DNA from 2 places in the Streptomyces sp. NPDC048185 genome. Region 1 is predicted to be linked to the other one. Evidence: riboswitches for the same ligand, from Rfam matches in the RefSeq annotation. Region 1 holds a riboswitch; the other holds the start of a gene.
What was found. Region 1 has a riboswitch for glycine ahead of gcvT (glycine cleavage system aminomethyltransferase GcvT). Riboswitches for the same ligand answer to the same signal wherever they lie in the genome.
Positions count from the first base shown of each region.

Region 2: it holds a riboswitch for glycine, as region 1 does, so the genes downstream of both, gcvP (aminomethyl-transferring glycine dehydrogenase) here and gcvT (glycine cleavage system aminomethyltransferase GcvT) in region 1, are expected to answer to the same signal.

Region 1 is NZ_JBIDAN010000009.1:283,532-290,695, forward strand. It holds gene ACGF3H_RS26105 (enhanced serine sensitivity protein SseB) at 180-983, opposite strand; gene ACGF3H_RS26110 (AAA family ATPase) at 1,064-1,729, opposite strand; glycine riboswitch at 1,909-2,002, shown strand; gene gcvT (glycine cleavage system aminomethyltransferase GcvT) at 2,163-3,281, shown strand; gene gcvH (glycine cleavage system protein GcvH) at 3,395-3,772, shown strand; gene glyA (serine hydroxymethyltransferase) at 3,785-5,047, shown strand; gene ACGF3H_RS26130 (L-serine ammonia-lyase) at 5,137-6,504, shown strand; gene ACGF3H_RS26135 (hypothetical protein) at 6,650-7,045, shown strand; gene ACGF3H_RS26140 (MFS transporter) at 7,162-7,164, shown strand, end outside.
Region 2 is NZ_JBIDAN010000008.1:9,936-17,099, reverse strand. It holds gene modA (molybdate ABC transporter substrate-binding protein) at 1-461, shown strand, start outside; gene ACGF3H_RS23190 (ABC transporter permease) at 506-1,324, shown strand; gene ACGF3H_RS23185 (ABC transporter ATP-binding protein) at 1,321-2,406, shown strand; gene ACGF3H_RS23180 (TOBE domain-containing protein) at 2,433-2,861, shown strand; gene gcvP (aminomethyl-transferring glycine dehydrogenase) at 2,910-5,795, opposite strand; glycine riboswitch at 5,970-6,065, opposite strand; gene ACGF3H_RS23170 (PRC-barrel domain-containing protein) at 6,223-6,600, shown strand; gene ACGF3H_RS23165 (DNA polymerase IV) at 6,723-7,164, opposite strand, start outside.

The sequences.
Region 1 (7,164 bases):
TTCGAGAATCGTCCCCTGTTTCCGGAACCAGCTTAGGGCTCCGCCGGGTGCCGTGGCTTCAGAGCTCGGGGCTCGTCGTCCGTCGGCGGGTGCCGGTCCGTCGTGGCTCGTCGCGCCTGCGCGGCGGGGCCGCGGAGGTCACAGCCCCACGCCCCTTCGGGGCCTCTCCCCGCCCGCGTTCACAGGTCCTGGTCGTAGAACGGGCGGACCTTGTCCCGCATCCAGTCGCAGACCGGGTCCTGGGCCGCTTCCAGGAGAACCAGGTTGACGGGCCACGCGACCGGGACCGCGCCGAGGGCGCGGCCGAGGGCGTCGAGGGGGAGGGCGCGGGCGTCGCCCTCCCAGTGGGACAGCTCCACGCCGACGAACATCACCGGGTCGGCGGTCTCGACGGCGGCCAGGCAGCGGCGGGCGGTGCGGACCACGCCGGTGGCGGCGAACTCGGCCGAGGCGGCGGCCAGGAAGTCCACCGGGTCGTCCTGCCAGTCGGGTTCGAAGAGGCGGACCCGGCCGCCGGACGCGGGCCCGTCCAGCGGGGTGCGCCCGGCCCGGCACAGCTCCGCCACGGCGGCCGGCGGCAGCGGGATGCCGACCACGCCGTCCGGGTTCACCGCGATGCCGACCTGCGGGGGCAGTCCGCGGGCGAACTCGGCGGCGGGGGCGACGGTGTACCCCATGTGGGGACCGGCGACGCTGCGGAGCTGCTCCTCCGAGCTGAAGACCGGCACATGGGCCTGGCCGTCCCATTCGACCGTGGGCAGGTCGAGCGGGCCGGTGCCGGGGCCGCCGCCGTTGGGCAGCGGGACCCAGACGAAGCTGCGGCCGAGGACCTCGACGATCCGGCCGGCGGCGCCCGGCACCCCGAGGGAGGCGGACAGCACCTCCTCCAGCTCGTTGCCGGGCCATCCACCGTGCGGGTGGGGATGCGCCTGCGCCGGGAACCCCGGTGAGAGGTCCGCCGGGAAGTCCGCTGGGAAGTCCATCTGCCTACCGCCTGCCTGGTACCGCTGCTGTGGCTGAAAAGGCTAACCCGTTCGGCCCCGTCGGCCCACGGTCCGTCACCTCAGCCGGTGAAGGCGATCCGGTGCAGCGCGTCCGCCGACGCGCGGTCGAGGAGGACCGCCGAGGAGCAGCCGGCGGGCAGGGTGCCCTCGGCCACGGAGGCCAGCAGCCGGGTGGTCGCCGCGCGGTGCCGCAGGAACGCGTACCGGGAGACGCCCCGGCCGCGCTCGCGCTGCCCGGCCAGGGCGTCGTCGGCGCCGACGTCGAGGAGCAGCAGGTGCAGGGTGCCGCCGCGGCGGCGGGCCTCGCGGGCCAGCCAGCCGCGCACCCAGGGCTGGGTGCCGCAGTCGTGCACGACGACGCCCTCGCCGGAGCGCAGGGCACGGCGCAGCCCGGCGTAGTGGGCGAGGCGGACGAGGGGGCGGTAGAGGGCGTAGGGGAGGACGCGCGGCATCCGGCGGTCCCAGCGGTCGCGGGTGTCCTGGGAGTCGACGCGCCGGCCGCGCACGGCGCGCCGCATCAGGGTGGACTTGCCGCTGCCGGGCAGGCCGGTGATCACCACGAGGTCGTGGGGCCCGAAGAGCAGGGCGTGCGGGCTGCGGCCGTCGCGGTCGCGCAGATCGCGGACGACGGGTGCGGGCAGTGCGGCACGCGCCTCCTCGGCCGGTGCGGGCCGCTTGGGCAGCGCGATGCCCGAGGTCGTTGCGTACGCCGTGGTCCTGTTCACCGTGATCGTCCTCCCCTGGGGCGGTTCACGAGTTCCCGTCCCCGTCGAGTGTAAAGAGAAGGTAATGCGGCGGTCTCGCGTTTTCGTGCGCTTACTGCCACAAGCCGGTTACAGATCACGGTCTGCCACGAACAGGCCCGGCGTGCAATGATGGCGGCGCCAACTGCATACCGGCCGTTTGAATCCGCGCGGGAGAGTCCCCGGCCGCGCCGGGGCGCCGAAGGAGCAAGTCCCTCCCTTGAATCTCTCAGGCCCCGTTACCGCGCGGGCGAGGCACATCTGAAAAGCGGGCCGCCGTCCGACGGCTGCCCCACCCAAGGTGCAAGTCCTGACCGCCGTGCTCCGGTGGTCATGGCGAACCTCTCAGGTTCCGATGACAGATGGGGAGGACCGACCTCGCCCGTGCCGTCCTGTCCTGGGAGACGACCGACCGATGAGCAGTACCGAAATCCGCCGCACCGCGCTGGATGCCACGCATCGCGCGCTGGGCGCGACCATGACCGACTTCGCCGGCTGGGACATGCCCCTGCGCTACGGCTCCGAGCGTGACGAGCACGTCGCGGTGCGTACCCGGGCCGGGCTCTTCGACCTCTCCCACATGGGCGAGATCACCGTCACCGGCCCGCAGGCGGCCGACCTGCTGAACTTCGCGCTGGTCGGGAACATCGGCAGCGTGAAGCCGGGCCGCGCCCGCTACACCATGATCTGCCGCGAGGACGGCGGCATCCTGGACGACCTGATCGTCTACCGCCTCGGCGAGACCGAGTACATGGTGGTCGCCAACGCCTCCAACGCCCAGGTGGTGCTGGACGCGCTCACCGAGCGGGCCGCCGCCTTCGACGCCGAGGTCCGCGACGACCGCGACGCCTACGCGCTGCTGGCCGTGCAGGGCCCCGAGTCCCCCGGCATCCTCGCCTCGCTCACCGACGCCGACCTGGACGGCCTGAAGTACTACGCCGGCCTGCCCGGCACGGTCGCCGGCGTCCCCGCGCTCATCGCGCGCACCGGGTACACCGGCGAGGACGGCTTCGAGCTGTTCGTGAAGCCGGAGCACGCGGTGGAGCTGTGGCAGGCGCTGACCAAGGCCGGCGAGGGCGCCGGGCTGGTCCCGTGCGGCCTGTCCTGCCGGGACACGCTCCGCCTGGAGGCGGGCATGCCGCTGTACGGGCACGAGCTGACCACGGCGCTGACGCCCTTCGACGCCGGGCTCGGCCGGGTGGTGAAGTTCGAGAAGGAGGGCGACTTCGTGGGGCGGGCCGCCCTCCAGGAGGCCGCTTCCCGGGCCGAGGCGAACCCGCCCCGCGTCCTGGTCGGCCTGGTCGCCGAGGGCCGCCGGGTCCCGCGTGCCGGGTACCAGGTCGTGGCCGACGGCGAGGTGATCGGCGAGGTCACCTCCGGCGCCCCGTCCCCGACGCTGGGCAAGCCGATCGCCATGGCCTACGTCGACGCCGCGCACGCGGCGCCGGGCACCGCCGGGGTCGGCGTGGACATCCGGGGCACCCACGAGCCGTACGAGGTCGTGGCGCTGCCTTTCTACAAGCGCCAGAAGTAGACACTGGGCGCGCGGGGCCCTTCGGTGCCCCCTCGTGCGTCCGGCGCTTCTCAGCAGCAGTTCCGCAGTCCCCCCTTCAACACCACTCCCCCGCGTACAGGAGAATTCAGGCCATGAGCAACCCCCAGCAGCTGCGCTACAGCAAGGAGCACGAGTGGCTGTCGGGCGCCGAGGACGGCGTCTCGACGGTCGGCATCACGGAGCACGCGGCCAACGCGCTCGGCGACGTCGTCTTCGTCCAGCTCCCCGAGGTCGGCGCCACCGTGTCCGCGGGCGAGACCTGCGGCGAACTGGAGTCCACCAAGTCGGTCTCCGACCTCTACTCCCCCGTCTCCGGCGAGGTCACCGAGGTCAACGAGGACGTCGTCAGCGACCCGTCGCTCGTGAACAGCGCGCCCTTCGAGGGCGGCTGGCTGTTCAAGGTGCGCGTCAGCGAGGAGCCGGGCGACCTGCTCTCCGCCGACGAGTACACCGACTTCGCCGGCGCCTGAGGAGACGGACGCATGTCGCTTCTGAACACCCCCCTGCACGAGCTCGACCCCGACGTCGCCGCCGCCGTCGACGCCGAGCTGGACCGCCAGCAGTCCACCCTCGAGATGATCGCCTCGGAGAACTTCGCCCCGGTCGCGGTCATGGAGGCCCAGGGCTCGGTCCTCACCAACAAGTACGCCGAGGGCTACCCCGGCCGCCGCTACTACGGCGGCTGCGAGCACGTCGACGTGGTCGAGCAGATCGCCATCGACCGGGTCAAGGCGCTCTTCGGTGCCGAGCACGCCAACGTGCAGCCGCACTCGGGCGCCCAGGCCAACGCGGCGGCGATGTTCGCGCTGCTCAAGCCAGGCGACACGATCATGGGTCTGAACCTCGCCCACGGCGGGCACCTGACCCACGGCATGAAGATCAACTTCTCCGGCAAGCTCTACAACGTCGTCGCCTACCACGTCGGCGACGACGGCCAGGTCGACATGGCCGAGGTCGAGCGCCTCGCCAAGGAGAACAAGCCGAAGCTGATCGTGGCGGGCTGGTCGGCCTACCCCCGGCAGCTCGACTTCGCCGAGTTCCGCCGGATCGCGGACGAGGTCGGCGCGTACCTGATGGTCGACATGGCGCACTTCGCCGGTCTGGTCGCGGCGGGCCTGCACCCGAACCCGGTCCCGCACGCCCACGTGGTGACCACCACCACCCACAAGACGCTGGGCGGCCCGCGCGGCGGTGTGATCCTCTCCACGGCCGAGCTGGCCAAGAAGATCAACTCCGCCGTCTTCCCCGGTCAGCAGGGTGGCCCGCTGGAGCACGTGGTGGCCGCCAAGGCCGTCGCCTTCAAGGTCGCGGCGAGCGAGGACTTCAAGGAGCGCCAGCGTCGTACGCTGGAAGGCGCCCGGATCCTGGCCGAGCGCCTGGTGAAGGACGACGCGAAGGCGGCGGGCGTGTCCGTCCTGACCGGCGGCACGGACGTCCACCTGGTCCTGGTCGACCTGCGCGACTCGGAGCTGGACGGCCAGCAGGCCGAGGACCGTCTCCACGAGGTCGGCATCACGGTCAACCGCAACGCCGTCCCGAACGACCCGCGTCCGCCGATGGTGACCTCCGGTCTGCGCATCGGTACGCCGGCCCTGGCGACCCGCGGCTTCACGGCCGAGGACTTCGCCGAGGTGGCGGACGTGATCGCCGAGGCGCTCAAGCCGTCCTACGACGCCGAGGCGCTGAAGGCCCGGGTGAAGGCCCTGGCGGACAAGCACCCGCTGTACCCGGGTCTCGGCAAGTAATCCACAGCAGCACCCGGGGGCGCCGCGCGGGCCACGAGCGAGCACGGCGCCCCACCCCCTCCGCACCACCCCCGTTCTGAGGAGTTCCCGTGGCCATCTCGGTCTTCGACCTGTTCTCGATCGGCATCGGCCCGTCGAGCTCGCACACGGTCGGCCCGATGCGCGCGGCCCGCATGTTCGCCCGGCGCCTGCGCAACGAGGAACTGCTGGGCTCCGTGGCCTCGGTCCGGGCCGAGCTGTACGGCTCGCTCGGCGCCACCGGTCACGGCCACGGCACGCCCAAGGCGGTGCTGCTCGGCCTGGAGGGCGAGTCGCCGCGCACGGTGGACGTGGAGAGCGCGGACGACCGCGTCGAGACCATCAGGACCTCGGGCCGCATGAACCTGCTCGGCGAGCACGAGATCGCCTTCTCCTACGACGACGACCTGGTCCTGCACCGCCGCAAGGCCCTCCCCTACCACGCCAACGGCATGACGCTGTGGGCGTACGACGCGGCGGGCACGGAGGTCCTCTCGAAGACGTACTACTCCGTCGGCGGCGGCTTCGTCGTGGACGAGGACGCGGTGGGCGCGGACCGCATCAAGCTCGACGACACCGTGCTGAAGTACCCCTTCCGCACCGGCGACGAGCTGCTGCGCCTGACCGAGGAGACCGGCCTGTCGATCTCCGCGCTGATGCTGGAGAACGAGCGGGCCTGGCGCGACGAGGACGAGATCCGCGAGGGCCTGCTGGAGATATGGCGCGTGATGCAGGCGTGCGTGGCCCGCGGCATGTCCCGCGAGGGCATCCTGCCGGGCGGCCTGAAGGTCCGCCGCCGCGCCGCGAACACCGCGCGCAAGCTGCGCTCCGAGGGCGACCCACAGGCCCTGGCCATGGAGTGGATCACGCTCTACGCGATGGCCGTGAACGAGGAGAACGCGGCCGGCGGCCGGGTCGTCACCGCGCCGACTAACGGCGCGGCCGGGATCATCCCGGCGGTCCTGCACTACTACATGAACTTCGTCCCCGGCGCCGACGAGGAGGGCGTGGTCCGCTTCCTCCTGGCGGCCGGCGCGATCGGCATGCTCTTCAAGGAGAACGCCTCCATCTCCGGCGCCGAGGTCGGCTGCCAGGGCGAGGTCGGCTCCGCCTGCTCGATGGCGGCGGGCGCGCTGGCCGAGGTCCTGGGCGGCTCCCCGGAGCAGGTGGAGAACGCCGCCGAGATCGGCATGGAGCACAACCTCGGCCTCACCTGCGACCCCGTCGGCGGCCTCGTCCAGATCCCCTGCATCGAGCGCAACGGCATGGCCGCGGTGAAGGCGGTCACCGCGGCCCGGATGGCGATGCGCGGCGACGGCTCGCACAAGGTCTCCCTCGACAAGGTCATCAAGACCATGAAGGAGACGGGCGCCGACATGTCCGTCAAGTACAAGGAGACGGCCCGCGGCGGGTTGGCGGTCAACATCATCGAGTGCTGAGACCTCTGGGCTCATAACGTGTGCCGGGCCCGGCGGCGAGAGATGCGCGGGGCCCGGTGTGGCGGCTCCCGGACGGGGCAGCCCACAGGGGCCGCGCCGGGCACGGCGCGGGGATGCCCGGCACGAGCGGAACGGAGGTCCACCCGTGGACTGGCTGTTCATCATCAAGCCCGCGGACACCGCGCCGGACGGCGGATCGTCCGCCAAGAGGTACATGCTGGAGCTCGCCGAGACCGAACCCCGCCGGGAGTGGTGCCTGTCGAGGTGGCGGCGCATGGCCGCAGGCGACCGCCTGTGGATCTACTTCGCCAGTCCGGTGCGGGAGGTCGCCGCGGTGGCCGAGATCGAGGACGAGCCGTTCGAAGCGGCCGGGAACCCGCGTCAGCCGTGGCGCGTCCGGGCGACGCTCATCCCGGCGGCGACCCGCCGCCTGAACCGCGACCCCGTGCCGCTGCACCTGCTGGCCAACCGGCACCCGCAAGGGGTCACCCGGGTGAAGGACACCGACCTGGCGCTTCTGCTGCGGCACGCCGGCCTGTAGTACCCACCTCTGCCCCGAGGGCACTCGTCTCACATCGTGGCATCGACTTTCCGTCAGGTAAGACGCCTGGGATCGTTGCAGGGCACACACATGTTCCACGCGTGAAAGACCGAGCCATG
Region 2 (7,164 bases), on a different contig from region 1:
CGGCCGGCGCCCCGACGACCTTCGTCCGCAACCAGCTGGAGATCGCCACGCTGCCCGGCAACCCCGACAAGATCTCCTCCCTGAAGGACCTCACCCGGTCCGGCCTGAAGGTCGTGCTGTGCGACAAGACCGTGCCGTGCGGTGCCGCCGCGCAGAAGGCCCTCGACGCGAGCGGCATCGAGCTCACCCCCGCCTCGTACGAGCAGGACGTGAAGAGCGCCCTGACGAAGGTCGAGCTGAAGGAGGCCGACGCCGCCGTCGTCTACAAGACCGACGTGAAGGCGGCCGGTGAGAAGGTGGCGGGCGTGGACTTCCCCGAGTCGGCCAAGGCCGTCAACGACTATCCGATCGCCCTGCTGAAGCAGGCGCCCAACGCGGACGCGGGCAGGGCCTTCGTCGAGCTGGTGAAGTCCGCGGAGGGCCAGAAGGTGCTCACCGGGGCCGGGTTCCGCACGCCGTGACGAGGACGGCGGTGACCGAGTCCGCGGGCCCCGGGACGGACGTCGTGGAGGGCGGGCCGCGCCGCCGGCCCTCCCGGCGGGGCGCCCGTACCGTACCGGTGCCCCTGCTGGTGCCCGCCCTCGTCGGCCTGGCCTTCCTGCTGCTCCCGCTGGTCGCCCTGCTGGTGCGGGCCCCCTGGCGGAGCCTGCCCGAGCAGCTGACCAGTGCCGAGGTGTGGCAGGCCCTGCGGCTGTCGCTGGTGTGCGCCACCTCGGCGACCGTGCTGAGCCTGCTGATCGGTGTCCCGCTGGCCTGGCTGCTGGCCCGCACGGACTTCCCCGGCCGCGGCCTCGTGCGCGCGCTCGTGACACTGCCGCTGGTGCTGCCTCCGGTGGTGGGCGGCGTGGCACTGCTGCTGGCGTTCGGCCGCAACGGCGTGATCGGGCAGTGGCTGGACGCCTGGTTCGGGATCACTCTGCCGTTCACCACGACGGGCGTCGTCCTCGCGGAGACGTTCGTGGCGATGCCCTTCCTGGTCATCAGCGTGGAGGGCACCCTGCGGGCCGCCGACCCGAGGTACGAGGAGGCCGCCACGACGCTGGGCGCCTCCCGCTTCACCGCGTTCCGCCGGGTCACGCTGCCGCTGATCGCGCCGGGCATCGCGGCGGGCTCCGTCCTGGCGTGGGCGCGTGCGCTGGGCGAGTTCGGGGCGACGATCACGTTCGCGGGCAATTTCCCCGGGCGGACGCAGACCATGCCGCTGGCGGTCTACCTCGCGCTGCAGAACGATCCGGCGGCGGCGATCGCCCTCAGCCTGGTGCTGCTGGCCGTCTCCATCGCCGTACTGGCCGGTCTTCGGGACCGATGGATGAGGGCGGCATGAACCGACCGGAACCCGCCACCGCCGCCACCGGCACCACGTCCGGCGACGGCCTCGACGCGCGGCTCGTCGTGGACCGCGGCGGCTTCCGCCTGGACGTGTCGCTGACCGCCGCACCCGGCGAGGTCGTCGCCCTGCTCGGCCCCAACGGCGCCGGCAAGACCACCGCGCTGCGCGCACTCGCCGGCCTGCTGCCGCCCACCGGCGGTCATCTGCGCCTCGACGGGGTCGCGCTGGACCGGACGCCGCCCGAGTCCCGTCCGGTCGGCGTCGTCTTCCAGGACTACCTGCTCTTCCCGCACCTGACCGCGCTCGACAACGTGGCCTTCGGCCCGCGGTGCCGGGGCGCGGCCAAGGCCGAGGCCCGGGCCCTGGCCGCCGCGTGGCTGGACCGCATGGGCCTGGCCGGCCACGCGGGTGCCAAACCGCGCCGCCTCTCCGGTGGCCAGGCACAGCGCGTCGCCCTCGCCCGCGCCCTGGCGACCAACCCCCGGCTGCTGCTCCTGGACGAGCCGCTCGCCGCGCTGGACGCCCGGACGCGGCTCGAGGTCCGCGCCCAGCTGCGCCGTCACCTCACCGACTTCGAGGCCGTCGCGGTCCTCGTCACGCACGACCCGCTGGACGCCATGGTGCTGGCCGACCGCCTGGTGGTCGTCGAGCACGGCACGATCGTCCAGGAGGGCACCCCCGCGGACATCGCCCGCCGGCCGCGCACCGACTACATCGCCCAGCTGGTCGGACTGAACCTCTACCGGGGGCGGGCGGAGGGGCACACCGTCCTGCTCGACGCCGGGCCGGCCATCGCGACCACGGAGGACCTCTCCGGACCGGTCTTCGTGGCGTTCCCGCCGGGCGCCGTGACCCTGTACGGGGAGCGCCCCTCCGGCTCCAGCGCACGCAACCTGTGGCGGTGCGAGGTCGCGGGCCTGGAGACGCACGGCGACCAGATCCGGGTGGACCTGACCGGCCAACTCGCACTCGCCGCCGACCTCACCACGGTCGCCGCGGCCGAGCTGGGCCTGCACCCGGGCGCACCGGTGTGGGCGACGGTCAAGGCGACGCAGACCCACGCATACCCGGCCTGACGGCGTCACCGGGCTACGGTGCCTCCATGAGCCTGAGCATCCGCAACCAGCTCCCCGGCACCGTCACCGGGGTCACCCCGGGCGAGGCCATGGCGACGGTCGGCGTCCGCCTGACCGGTGGCCAGGACCTCACCGCCGCCATCACCCGGGAGGCCGCCGACGACCTAGGACTGAGCGCCGGAACGGCCGTCCGCGCGCTGGTGAAGTCGACGGAGGTCGCCCTCTCCACCGGCCGGACCGACGGCCTGTCGATCCGGAACCGGCTCCCCGGGACGGTCACCCGGCTCACGCTCGGCGAGGCCATGGCGGTCGTGCACATCACCATGGAGGACGCCGAGCTCACCGCCGTGATCACCAAGGAATCCGCCGAGGACCTGGGCCTCTTCGTGGGTTCCGACGTCATCGCCCTGATCAAGTCGACCGAGGTCGCGCTCGCCACGGCCCAGCAAGGGTGAAGGCCCCGCCCCGAAGAAGAGGGGGCGGGGCCTTCACCACGGTCCGGCTCAGTCCTCGTAGGCGTCCAGCGGCGGGCAGGAGCACACCAGGTTCCGGTCGCCGAAGGCCTGGTCGATGCGGCGCACCGGCGGCCAGTACTTGTCGGCCACCGAGACGCCGGCCGGGAACACGGCCTCCTCGCGGGTGTACGCGTGGTCCCACTCGCCGCCCAGCGCACCGGCGGTGTGCGGGGCGCCGCGCAGGGGGTTGTCCTCGGCGGGCCAGACGCCGGAGCCGACCTTCTCGATCTCCGCGCGGATGGCGATCATCGCGTCGCAGAACCGGTCCAGCTCGGCCAGGTCCTCGGACTCGGTCGGCTCGATCATCAGCGTGCCGGCCACCGGGAAGGACATCGTCGGCGCGTGGAAGCCGTAGTCGATCAGCCGCTTGGCGACGTCGTCGACGCTCACACCGGTCGCCTTGGTCAGCGGACGCAGGTCGACGATGCACTCGTGCGCGACCAGCCCGGCCGGTCCGGTGTACAGCACCGGGAAGTGCGGTTCGAGGCGCTTGGCGATGTAGTTGGCGGACAGCACGGCCACCTGCGTGGCGCGCTTGAGCCCCTCGCCGCCCATCAGCCGGACGTACGACCACGAGATCGGCAGGATGCCGGCCGAGCCCCACGGCGCCGCCGAGATCGGGCCGACGCCGGTCTTCGGGCCGGCCGCGGGCTGCAGCGGGTGGTTGGGCAGGTACGGCGCGAGGTGGGACCGTACGGCGACCGGACCGACACCGGGGCCGCCGCCGCCGTGCGGGATGCAGAACGTCTTGTGCAGGTTCAGGTGCGAGACGTCGCCGCCGAAGTGACCCGGCTTGGCGAGGCCGACCAGGGCGTTGAGGTTGGCGCCGTCCACGTAGACCTGGCCGCCGGCGTCGTGCACCTGGGCGCAGATGTCGGCGACGTGCTCCTCGAAGACGCCGTGCGTCGACGGGTACGTGATCATCAGCACGGCCAGTTCGTCGCGGTGCTTCTCGATCTTGGCGCGCAGGTCCTCGACGTCGACCTCGCCGTCCTCGGCGGTCTTGACGACGACGACCTTCATGCCGGCCATGACCGCGCTGGCGGCGTTGGTGCCGTGCGCGGAGGACGGGATGAGGCAGACGGTGCGCTGGTCGTCGCCGTTGGCGCGGTGGTAGCCGCGGACGGCGAGCAGCCCGGCGAACTCGCCCTGCGACCCGGCGTTCGGCTGGAGCGACACCTTGTCGTAGCCGGTGACCTCGGCGAGCCGCTCCTCCAGCTCACGGATGAGGGTGAGGTAGCCCTGCGCCTGCTCGGCGGGCGCGAAGGGGTGCAGCTGCCCGAACTCGGACCAGGTGACCGGCTCCATCTCGGTGGTCGCGTTGAGCTTCATGGTGCAGGAGCCCAGCGGGATCATGCCGCGGTCCAGCGCGTAGTCGCGGTCGGCGAGGCGGCGCAGGTAGCGCAGCATCGCGGTCTCGGAGCGGTGCGCGTGGAAGACGGGGTGGGTCAGGAAGTCGTCGGTGCGCAGCAGCGCCTCGGGCAGCGCTTCCTCGGTGGCGGCGTCCAGGGCCTCGACGTCGCCCTCGACGCCGAACGCGTTCCACACGCCGCCGACCTGGGCGCGCGTGGTGGTCTCGTCGCAGGCGAACGACACGTGGTCGGCGTCGACGAGGCGCAGGTTGATGCCGTTCTCGCGGGCGGCGTGGACGATCGTGTCGGCCCGGCCGGGCACGCGCGCGGTGACCGTGTCGAAGTAGGCGCCGTGCACGATCTCGACGCCGCCCGCCGCGAGGCCGGCGGCGGTGACGGTGGCGTACCGGTGGGCGCGCTGGGCGATGGCCCGCAGTCCCTCCGGGCCGTGGTAGACGGCGTACATGCCGGCCATGACCGCGAGCAGCACCTGCGCGGTACAGATGTTGCTGGTGGCCTTCTCCCGGCGGATGTGCTGCTCGCGGGTCTGCAGGGCCAGACGGTAGGCCTTGTTGCCGTCGGCGTCCACGGAGACGCCGACCAGGCGGCCGGGCAGGCTGCGCGCGAACTTCTCGTGCACGGCCATGTAGCCGGCGTGCGGCCCGCCGAAGCCCATCGGCACGCCGAAGCGCTGGGTGGTGCCGACGGCGATGTCCGCGCCGAGCTCGCCGGGCGAGGTGAGCAGCGTGAGGGCGAGCAGGTCGGCGGCGACGGTGACGAGCGCGCCGAGCTCGTGCGCCCGCTCGATGACCGGCTTGATGTCGCGGACGGCTCCGGAGGCGCCCGGGTACTGGATCAGGACGCCGTTGATCTCCCGCTCGGCGACCTCCGCCGGGATGCCGTCGCTCAGGTCGGCGACGACGACCTCGACGCCGGTCGGCTCGGCGCGGGTCTGGATCACGGCGATGGTCTGCGGCAGGGCGTCCGCGTCGACCAGGAAGAGGCCCTTCTTGTTCTTGCCCATGCGCCGGGACAGGGCCATGGCCTCGGCGGCGGCGGTGCCCTCGTCGAGCAGCGAGGCGCCGGAGGTGGGCAGGCCGGTGAGGTCGGCGACCATGGTCTGGAAGTTCAGCAGGGCCTCCAGGCGGCCCTGGGAGATCTCCGGCTGGTACGGCGTGTACGCGGTGTACCAGGCCGGGTTCTCCATGACGTTGCGCAGGACCACCGGCGGGGTGAAGGTGCCGTAGTAGCCGAGGCCGATCATGGAGTCGAGGACCTGGTTGCGGTCGGCCAGCGAGCGCAGCTCGGCCAGCACCTCGGCCTCGGAGCGGGCGCCCGGCAGGTCCAGCGCGTCGGCGTTCTTGATCACATCCGGTACCGCGGCGGCCGTCAGCTCGTCGAGCGAGCCGTAGCCGACCTGCGCGAGCATCTTGGCCTGGGCCTCGTGGTCGGGGCCGATGTGGCGCTGCTCGAAGGGTGCTGCCTGTTCGAGCTCGGAGAGCGGAATGCGAGGGGCGGTCATTGCGGAGGCCTCCTGGTCTGACGACCTTCGAGGGGCACCACGGCGCGGGTGCCCGGACGGCCTCCCCCTCTGTCATCTCGACCTGAGAGCTTCACCGGGCCGCCCGAGGGCTGCCGGCTTTCACCGTCGGTGAGAGCAGGGGCCGTCGGCACCCGCTCTGCTTTCCAGAGTGACCTCGTCCGTGCGGTACGTGTGCCTGAGAGATTCCGGGGAGGATTTGCTCCTTCGGCGCCTCCGATGGTGTCTGGAGGACTCTCCCGCACGGGGTCAGCAGCCGTTAGCCAGCCTACCAGCGAGGCGGACGCACAGGTCTGCGAGTGACCGAGCGCACCTTCGAGTGGCCGCTCTCCCCAATGTGCCTTTTTGTAGTACTGGCGGATGATTCGCCGGATGGTTTGCGACCGGAGTGCGACCAAGTGGAGGGCCCGTGCGTACCGACATCGATCCGCGCAATCTGATAGGCCGCAAGGCGTTCGACCGCAACGGCACCAGGATCGGCACCGTCGACGAGGTCTACCTCGACGACGCCACCGGCGTCCCCGAGTGGGCCGCCATCCGCACGGGCCTGTTCAGCAGGGACGCCTTCGTGCCCCTGGAGCCCAGCGAGCTGGTCGACGGCGCCCTGCGCGTGCCCTTCGACCGGTCCCTGATCAAGGAGGCGCCCGACTTCGGCGTCGGACGCCATCTCTCCCCCGAGCAGGAACTCCAGCTCTACCACCACTACGGTCTCGACGTGGCCGCCGCTCCCCCGCTCCCCGACCACGACTTCGGCAAGCTGGCGGGCACGGGCAACGAGGAGGGCTGAGGCCCGGCGCCCCGACGCCGGCCACGGGGCACACCGCCCCGGCCGAGGGTCCTTCACACCCGTCGCACCTCACGACAGCCCCGTGTCACGTCACGACAGCCCCGTGTCCTGACGGCCGCGGCTCAGGAGACCGCGCCCCCGGGATCGGCGGCCCCGGCGGCCGGGGCCGCCGCGGAGTCCGAGGGGGCCACCTCGAAGCCGTCCGCGCCGCCGGCCCCCTCCCCGGGGCCAGGTGGCGCGGACGCGACGAGAGGCAGCGGCTCGGCCGGGGTCAGGAGAGGGTCGCCGACGGGGAAGGTCCGCACCCGGCCGGGCCCGGAGTACGGCGTCTCGAAGCGGACCGTGACCCGCCCCAGGCCGCTGCCCTGCACCCAGCCGTGCCCGAGCTCCGCGTGCCGCACGTCGTGCCCCGGGGGCCAGCGGCGCTCCACGGGCGTCCGTCCCACCTCCTCGGCGGGCTTCTCGCCCGGCTCCTCCGCGAGCTCCTCGACCCGTTCCCCCGCGGCCTGCGCGAACAGGTCCTCCTGCGTGTAGTCGGCGAGCCCGCTGACGCCGACCCCCAGG